One region of the Serratia sp. ID 25-353 genome, then DNA from elsewhere that is predicted to be linked to it. Evidence: predicted binding sites of a transcription regulator. Region 1 holds the regulator's gene; the other holds the start of a gene.
The links. Region 1 encodes PurR, which represses purine synthesis genes. Its sites were predicted from a motif close to CANGCAAACGTTTGCNTG; they were not measured.

Region 1 (4,211 bases):
CACGCGCATTTCTCGCTTTTCTTCCTGTTTTTTATGATGAAAATTGTTAAGATTGAAAGACCACAATAAAAAACGGCCCATATGACTCTCGCCCCGGCGGGAAGCGAATGGCGCTGTAAAGGAGGAAGCAATGTCGTTTGAATTACCTGCATTACCGTATGAGAAAAACGCGCTCGAGCCGCACATCTCCGCCGAGACCCTGGAATACCACTACGGCAAACACCACAACACCTACGTGGTTAACCTGAACAACCTGGTGAAAGGCAGCGAATTCGAGGGCAAATCGCTCGAAGAGATCATCAAGACCTCTGACGGCGGCGTCTTCAACAACGCCGCGCAGGTGTGGAACCACACCTTCTACTGGCACTGCCTGTCGCCACAGGGCGGCGGTGAACCGCAGGGCGAACTGGCGGCGGCGATCGTCAAATCCTTCGGCTCCTTCGCTGCGTTCAAAGAGCAGTTCACCGATGCCGCAGTGAAAAACTTCGGCGCCGGCTGGACCTGGCTGGTGAAAAAACCGGACGGCGCGCTGGCGATCGTCAACACCTCCAACGCGGCCACCCCGCTGACCGGTGAAGACAAACCGCTGCTGACCGTTGACGTGTGGGAACACGCGTATTACATCGATTACCGCAATGCGCGTCCAAAATACCTGGAAAACTTCTGGGCGTTGGTCAACTGGACCTTCGCCGCGGAAAACCTGGCGTAAGCGCAGGTTCTGAGGTGATGAGGCGCAGCCAGGCTGCGCCTTTTTTATAACCGGGGGTAAATCAGTTCAACGCGGCAACGAAGCTGAAAGCGATAATGACCGCCAACGCGCAGACGGTGGTAAACAGCGACATCTTCAATTCGGTATCCATGACAACTCCTTTAAAATGGGCTTTCCTAAGGATAAAAGGCGCACAATTAGTACGTCAAATCATTTTCCCACAGTTCGCCGATAAAATCTTGTTATCATTTCCCGGTTTATAATCTCGATTACCTCTTCCACTTTTGTTCAATATGCGACAAAATTCGCAGTTCACAACTGCGTACCGGCATCCATGCCCCTCCTGACTAAGCGCTGAAGACTTCAACACACTAAAAACTCAGTTTTCGCTTCTCTGGAGAAGGATCTACGTAGGCAAACGATTAACATCACACTTACATGCTGTAAACATGTGAGTTCAGGAGTCATTCCTTACATGGCAACGATTAAAGATGTGGCCAAACGCGCGGGCGTTTCCACCACCACCGTTTCGCACGTCATCAATAAGACTCGTTTCGTCGCCGAAGAGACCAAAGCGGCCGTGTGGGCCGCCATCAAAGAGCTGCACTACTCGCCGAGCGCCGTGGCGCGCAGCCTGAAAGTCAATCACACCAAGTCGATCGGCCTGCTGGCCACCTCGAGCGAAGCGCCCTACTTTGCCGAAGTGATCGAGGCGGTGGAAAACAGCTGCTACAGCAAGGGCTACACCCTGATCCTGTGCAACTCGCACAACAATCTGGACAAGCAGCGCGCCTACCTGGCGATGCTGGCGCAAAAGCGCGTCGACGGCCTGCTGGTCATGTGCTCCGAGTACCCCGATCAGCTGCTGGGCATGCTGGAAGACTACCGTAATATCCCGATGGTGGTGATGGACTGGGGCGCCGCGCGCGGCGACTTCACCGATACCATCATCGATAACGCGTTCGAAGGCGGCTATCTGGCCGGCCGTTATCTGATCGAGCGCGGCCACCGCGATATCGGCGCCATTCCGGGCCAGCTGTCGCGCAACACCGGCGGCGGCCGTCATCAGGGCTTTATGAAGGCGCTGCAGGAAGCGCATATCGACATTCGCGAAGAGTGGATCGTCCAGGGTGACTTCGAGCCGGAGTCCGGCTACAAGGCGATGCACCAAATCCTGTCGCAAAAACAGCGGCCGACCGCGGTATTCTGCGGCGGCGACATCATGGCGATGGGCGCCATCTGCGCGGCCGACGAGCTGGGGCTGCGGGTGCCACAGGATATTTCCGTGATCGGCTATGACAACGTGCGCAACGCCCGCTACTTCACCCCGGCGCTGACCACCATTCACCAGCCTAAAGAACGCCTGGGCGAAATGGCCTTCACCATGCTGCTGGATCGCATTATCAGCAAGCGCGAAGAGTCGCAGGTGATCGAAGTGCATCCGAAGCTGATCGAACGCCGCTCGGTCGCCGACGGCCCGTTCATCGACTACCGCCGCTAATCCCTCGCGCCGGAAGCCTGCGCGGCTTCCGGTTCCACCTCGCTCAGCCATTCCTGATTCAGCGTTTCCCCATCGCCAAGATACGCCAGCAGCCAGCTCATCGCCGGTGACGGTTTATCCTGCTGCCAGGTCAGGCAGCAAGGGCTGGCGGGAAACGGCTGCTGCAACTGCAACGCCGTCAGCTCACCGCGCTGCACCCGCGGCAGCGCCCGATGTGCCGGCATCATGCCGACGCACAGCCCGGCGCACAAACAGTCGAGCGCCGAAGTCCAGTCCGGCACCACCAGCCGTCGCTGGTTATCCAGCGTCCAGGTGACGCGCTTGGGCAGATTGCGCGAGGTGTCCTCCAGGCAAAGCGAAGGGTATGGCCGCAGCTGATCGTCATTCAGCGGCCCCGTCAACTGCGCCAGCGGATGTTGCGGGCTGGCCACGCACAGCCAGTTCATATAACCCATGTCGCGAAAGGCGAAGCCGCCGCCGACCGGCACCGCACGGGTGGCGCCGATCGCCATGTCCGCTCTGCCGTCCACCAAGGCATCCCACACGCCGTTGAACACCTCGGGTTGCAGCATCAATTCGACGTCGGGGAAATGACGGTAGAAATCCAGCACCAGTTGGCGGCTGCGCTGCGGTTTGACGATGATGTCGACCGCGATATTCAGCTGGCCGCGCCACCCGTTAGCCACCTGCTGACAGTGGCGGCGAGTGTCGAGCATTTTTTTGATAACAACTCGCGCATCCTTGATAAACAACGCGCCGGCCGGCGTCAACTCCACGTCGCGGTGACGCCGCTCAAACAGCGGCACCGCCAGCCATTGCTCCAGCTGCCGTACGGTATAGCTCACCGCCGACGGCACCCGGTGCAGCTCCTGCGCCGCCGCGCTGAAACTGCCGGTACGCGCCACTGCGTCGACCACTTCAAGAGAATATTCAGACCACATCGCTTTGCCTTCAATTTTTTTAACAGCACTTTGCAAATATTACCGTTTCACAAGCAGAGATCCAGCCGGATACACTGGCCGGCGCTAAAAACCTGCGACACTAAAATATTAACGAGAAATACCATGCGAAATTCCTTTGGCTTTATGTTCTACCTCGCCGGCCTGAGCATGCTGGGTTATCTGGCGACCGATATGTACCTCCCCGCCTTCGGCGCCATGCGGGAGGAACTGCAAATTTCCGCCGGCGCGGTGAGCGCCAGCCTGAGCATCTTCCTGGCCGGCTTCGCCTTCGCGCAGCTGCTGTGGGGGCCGCTCTCCGACCGCCTGGGCCGCAAACCGGTATTATTGATCGGCCTGACGCTGTTCGCCCTCGGCTGCCTGGGCATGCTGTGGGTAGAGAACGCCGTGCAGCTCTGGATCCTGCGCTTTATTCAGGCCGTCGGCGTCTGTTCCGCCGCCGCCATCTGGCAAGCGCTGGTGGTCGACCGCTATCGCGAAGGCCAGGCCAACCGCGTATTCGCCACCATCATGCCGCTGGTCGCGCTGTCGCCGGCGCTGGCGCCGCTGCTGGGCGCCTGGCTGTTGAACCACGCCAGCTGGCGCGCGATCTTCGCCGTGCTGCTGGCCATCACCGTACTGCTGCTGCTACCGACGCTGATGCTCAAAGAGCGCGCCAAAACGCAGCCCACCGCCGAGGCGCCAAAAAACGGCGTCAGCTTCTGGCGACTGTTGAAATCCCCGGTGTTCAGCGGCAACGTCGCCATGTATGCCGCCTGCTCGGCAGGCTTCTTCGCCTGGCTGACCGGCTCGCCGTTCATCCTCGGTGATATGGGCTATGGCCCGAGCGACATCGGTCTGAGCTATGTGCCGCAGACGCTGGCTTTCCTGCTGGGGGGCTATGGCTGCCGTGCCGCGCTCAAGCGCATCAATGGCAAAACCCTGCTGCCGTGGCTGCTGGTAGCTTATGGTGTCAGCATGGTGGCGCTGTATCTGGTGGCGACCCTGACCGCACCGACGCTCACCACGCTGCTGATCCCGTTCTGCGTGATGGCGCTGGTCA
Region 2 (4,211 bases), 2.5 Mb from region 1:
GTTGCGCACGGTGCCCTTGCAGCTCGGCAATGGCGTGCAGGTGGGCGAACTGGTGTGGCAGCGGACAGGAGCTTCTTTATGATCATTGTTCATCATCTCAATCACTCACGGTCGCAGCGCATTCTGTGGTTTCTGGAAGAGCTGGGCGTGCCCTATCAGGTGCAACGCTACGAACGCGATCCGCAGACTATGCTGGCGCCGGCGGCGTTGAAAAAGATCCACCCGCTGGGCAAATCACCGGTGATCGTCGACGGCGATCTGACGCTGGCGGAATCCGGCGCCATCATCGAATACCTGCAGGAAGCCTATGACGCGCAAGGGATGTTCATGCCGACTGACTTCCACGCGCGCCAGCAATACCGCTACTGGCTGCACTACGCCGAAGGATCGCTGATGCCGCTGTTGGTGATGAAACTGGTGTTCAGCCGTCTCGGGCAGCCGCCGATCCCCTGGCTGCTGCGGCCGGTGGCCGGCGCGATCGGCAAGGGCGTGCAGCGCGAATATCTCGACAAGCAGATCGCGCCGCACTGCGAATTCCTCGAACAGCACCTGAACAAGGGCAGCTGGTTCGTCGGCAACGACTTCAGCGCGGCGGACATTCAGATGAGCTTCCCGCTGGAGGCGATGGCGGCGCGCGGCGCGTTGGATGATTGTCCGAAACTGCGCGGCTTTCTGCAACGCATTCACGCCCGGCCCGCCTACCAGCGGGCGTTGGAGCAGGGCGGCCCTTACGACCTGCTGAGCTAACCGGATGGGCTATACTCGATGGGGTCATTCTTCATCGGAGGTAGCCCATGGCTACGCAAATCTTCGTTAACCTGCCCGTAAGCGATCTGCCCGCCTCGATGGCGTTTTTCACCCACCTGGGTTTCACTTTCAACCCGCAATTTACCGATGACACCGCCGCGTGCATGGTGGTCAGCGACACGATTTACGTGATGTTGCTGACTCACGACAAATTCAGGATGTTTACCCCGAACCCGATCGGCGACGCCAAACAGGCCACCGAAGTGCTGGTGTGCCTGTCGCAGCCCAGCCGGGCGGCGGTGGACGAACTGGTGCGCAAGGCGGTCGCCGGCGGCGGCAACACTTATCACCCGCCACGGGACTACGGCGTGATGTACGGCCACGGATTTCAGGACCTGGATGGCCATATCTGGGAATTGATGTATATGGATCCCGCCGCGGTGCAGACGCAATAATCTCGCCGTGACGGCATTCGCCGGGGCGCCCGTCGCCCCGGTTTTATCGTGCAGGCGCCATTCCCGCCACTTTCTGCATAAATTGCCGCGATCTTTAGTTGATTAGACGCTATGGAAGGCAGGATAATCGTTTGCCTTGAATAAACCACCATAAATTACCCGTACCGCGCGCTGCGAGTTAAACGTTTGCCTTGGTGCGCATTGCCGTTGGCGATGCGACGGAAGGGCAAGGATGCGGAACGTGACGTAAACGATTACGTGGCGATCGGGCGCGGGCGAGATTACCGGCCTGCTGTGACGGGCCGATTCATGAAACACAGGGGAAGTAACCTATGTCGAACTCTCAAGCGAACCACGCCGCAAAACCAACCGGCGGGCTTGATGGCTATTTTAAAATTTCCGCGCGCGGCAGCACCGTGCGCCAGGAAGTGGTAGCGGGGCTGACCACCTTCCTGGCGATGGTGTACTCGGTGATCGTGGTGCCGAGCATGCTGGGCAAAGCGGGCTTCCCGCCGGCGGCGGTGTTTGTCTCCACTTGCCTGGTGGCCGGTCTGGGCTCGCTGCTGATGGGGCTGTGGGCTAACCTGCCGATGGCCATCGGCTGTGCGATTTCATTGACCGCTTTCACCGCCTTCAGCCTGGTGCTGGGCCAGCACATCAGCATTCCGGTGGCGCTGGGCGCGGTGTTCGTGATGGGCGTGCTGTTTACCATTATCTCGGTCACCGGCATCCGCGCCTGGATCCTGCGCAACCTGCCGATGGGGGTGGCGCACGGTACCGGCATCGGCATCGGGCTGTTCCTGCTGCTGATCGCCGCCAACGGCGTCGGCCTGGTGGTGAAGAACCCGCTGGATGGCCTGCCGGTGGCGCTTGGCGCGTTCACCTCCTTCCCGGTGGTGATGACGCTGGTCGGCCTGGCGGTGATCTTCGGCCTGGAAAAACTGCGCGTGCCCGGCGGCATTCTGCTGGTGATCATCGCCATTTCCATCATCGGCCTGATCTTCGACCCGGCGGTGAAATACCAGGGGCTGTTCGCCATGCCGAGCCTGGCGGATGCTGACGGCAAATCGTTGATCTTCAGCCTGGATATCATGGGTGCGTTGCAGCCGGTGGTGTTGCCGAGCGTGCTGGCGCTGGTGATGACCGCGGTGTTCGACGCCACCGGCACCATCCGCGCGGTGGCCGGGCAGGCCAACCTGCTGGATAAAGACGGGCAGATCATCAACGGCGGCAAGGCGCTGACCTCGGATTCCCTGAGCAGCATCTTCTCCGGCCTGGTGGGCGCCGCGCCCGCCGCGGTCTACATCGAATCCGCCGCCGGCACCGCCGCGGGCGGCAAGACCGGCCTGACAGCCACCGTGGTCGGCATTCTGTTCCTGCTGATCCTGTTCCTGTCGCCGCTGGCCTATCTGGTGCCGGTCTATGCCACCGCACCGGCGCTGATGTACGTCGGCCTGCTGATGCTGAGCAACGTCACCAAGCTGGACTTCAACGATTTCGTCGACGCGATGGCTGGCCTGCTGTGCGCGGTGTTCATCGTACTGACCTGCAATATCGTTACTGGCATCATGCTGGGCTTCAGCTCGCTGGTCATCGGCCGCATCTTCTCCGGCGAATGGCGCAAGCTGAACATCGGCACCGTGCTGATCGCCGTGGCGCTGGTGGCGTTCTACGCCGGCGGCTGGGCAATTTAAGCCCCGCGGATTTCCCTCGCCCGATGGGCGGGGGAATCTGTCACGGCATTTCCCTTCTTAAGATAAGTCTTCTTCTGTTCTGCACCGCGTTTTGAAAGGCACAACAAGCTTTAACGGCTGTAAAAAAAGTGATCTACTATCGGGACCAACGCAGGCCCTGAGCCGATGTCGTCTGAATCGTAGAGTCTAAGGAAAGCATGGAAATCTTTTTTACAATCCTCATTTTGATCCTGGTGGTCTCCCTGTCCGGGGTGGTGACACGCATGTTGCCGTTCCAGGTGCCGCTGCCGCTGATGCAAATCGCCATCGGGGCCCTGTTGGCCTGGCCGCATTTCGGGCTGCACGTCGACTTTGATCCCGAATTGTTCCTGGTGCTGTTCATCCCGCCGCTGCTGTTCGCCGACGGCTGGAAAACGCCGACGCGCGAATTCCTGCACCACGGGCGTGAAATTCTCGGCCTGGCGCTGGTGCTGGTGCTGATCACCGTGGTCGGCGTCGGCTATCTGATCTACGCCATGGTGCCGGGCATTCCGCTGGTGGCGGCCTTCGCGCTGGCGGCAGTGCTGTCGCCGACGGATGCCGTGGCGCTGTCCGGCATCGTCGGCAAAGGGCGCATTCCCAAGCCAATCATGGGCGTGCTCGAGGGCGAGGCGCTGATGAATGACGCGTCCGGTCTGGTGTCGCTCAAGTTCGCCATCGCGGTGGCGATGGGCACCATGGTGTTCACCGTGGGCGGCGCGACCCTCGAATTCCTCAAAGTGGCGATCGGCGGCCTGCTGGCCGGCGTGGCAGTCACCTGGACCTACAGTAAATCGCTGCGGGTGATGAGCCGCTGGAGCGGCGACGATCCGGCGACCCAGATCGTATTCCTGCTGCTGCTGCCGTTCGCTTCTTACCTGATCGCCGAACACATCGGCGTCTCCGGCATCCTGGCGGCGGTAGCGGCGGGGATGACCATCAGCCAATCCGGCGTGATCCGCAACGCGCCGCTGGCGATGCGCCTGCGCGCCAACAGCGTATGGGCGATGCTGGAGTTCGTGTTCAACGGCATGGTGTTCATCATGTTGGGCCTGCAGCTGCCGGGCATTCTTGAAACCTCTATCCTGCAGGCGGAGCTGGATCCGACCATCCAGACCTGGTACCTGTTCGCCGACGTGGCCACCATCTACGCCGCGCTGCTGGTGCTGCGTTTCACCTGGTTGTGGGTGATGAAGAAGGCCAGCAACCGCTTTATGAAAAAGCGCCCGCTGCAGTTCGGCGACTACAGCACGCGTGAGCTGTGGGTGGCGTCGTTTGCCGGGGTGCGCGGGGCGAT

Region 2: ACYF6X_RS22000 (NCS2 family permease) is a predicted target of PurR. The motif match lies at 1,378-1,395, and genes of this name have one in related genera.

Annotation. Positions count from the first base shown of each region.
Region 1 is NZ_CM139236.1:1,958,809-1,963,019, forward strand. It holds gene sodB (superoxide dismutase [Fe]) at 131-709, shown strand; gene cydH (cytochrome bd-I oxidase subunit CydH) at 771-860, opposite strand; gene purR (HTH-type transcriptional repressor PurR) at 1,185-2,210, shown strand; gene punR (DNA-binding transcriptional activator PunR) at 2,207-3,151, opposite strand; gene punC (purine nucleoside transporter PunC) at 3,275-4,211, shown strand, end outside.
Region 2 is NZ_CM139236.1:4,586,663-4,590,873, reverse strand. It holds gene ACYF6X_RS22015 (lipocalin-like domain-containing protein) at 1-82, shown strand, start outside; gene ACYF6X_RS22010 (glutathione S-transferase family protein) at 79-747, shown strand; gene ACYF6X_RS22005 (VOC family protein) at 795-1,202, shown strand; gene ACYF6X_RS22000 (NCS2 family permease) at 1,535-2,896, shown strand; gene ACYF6X_RS21995 (Na+/H+ antiporter) at 3,094-4,211, shown strand, end outside.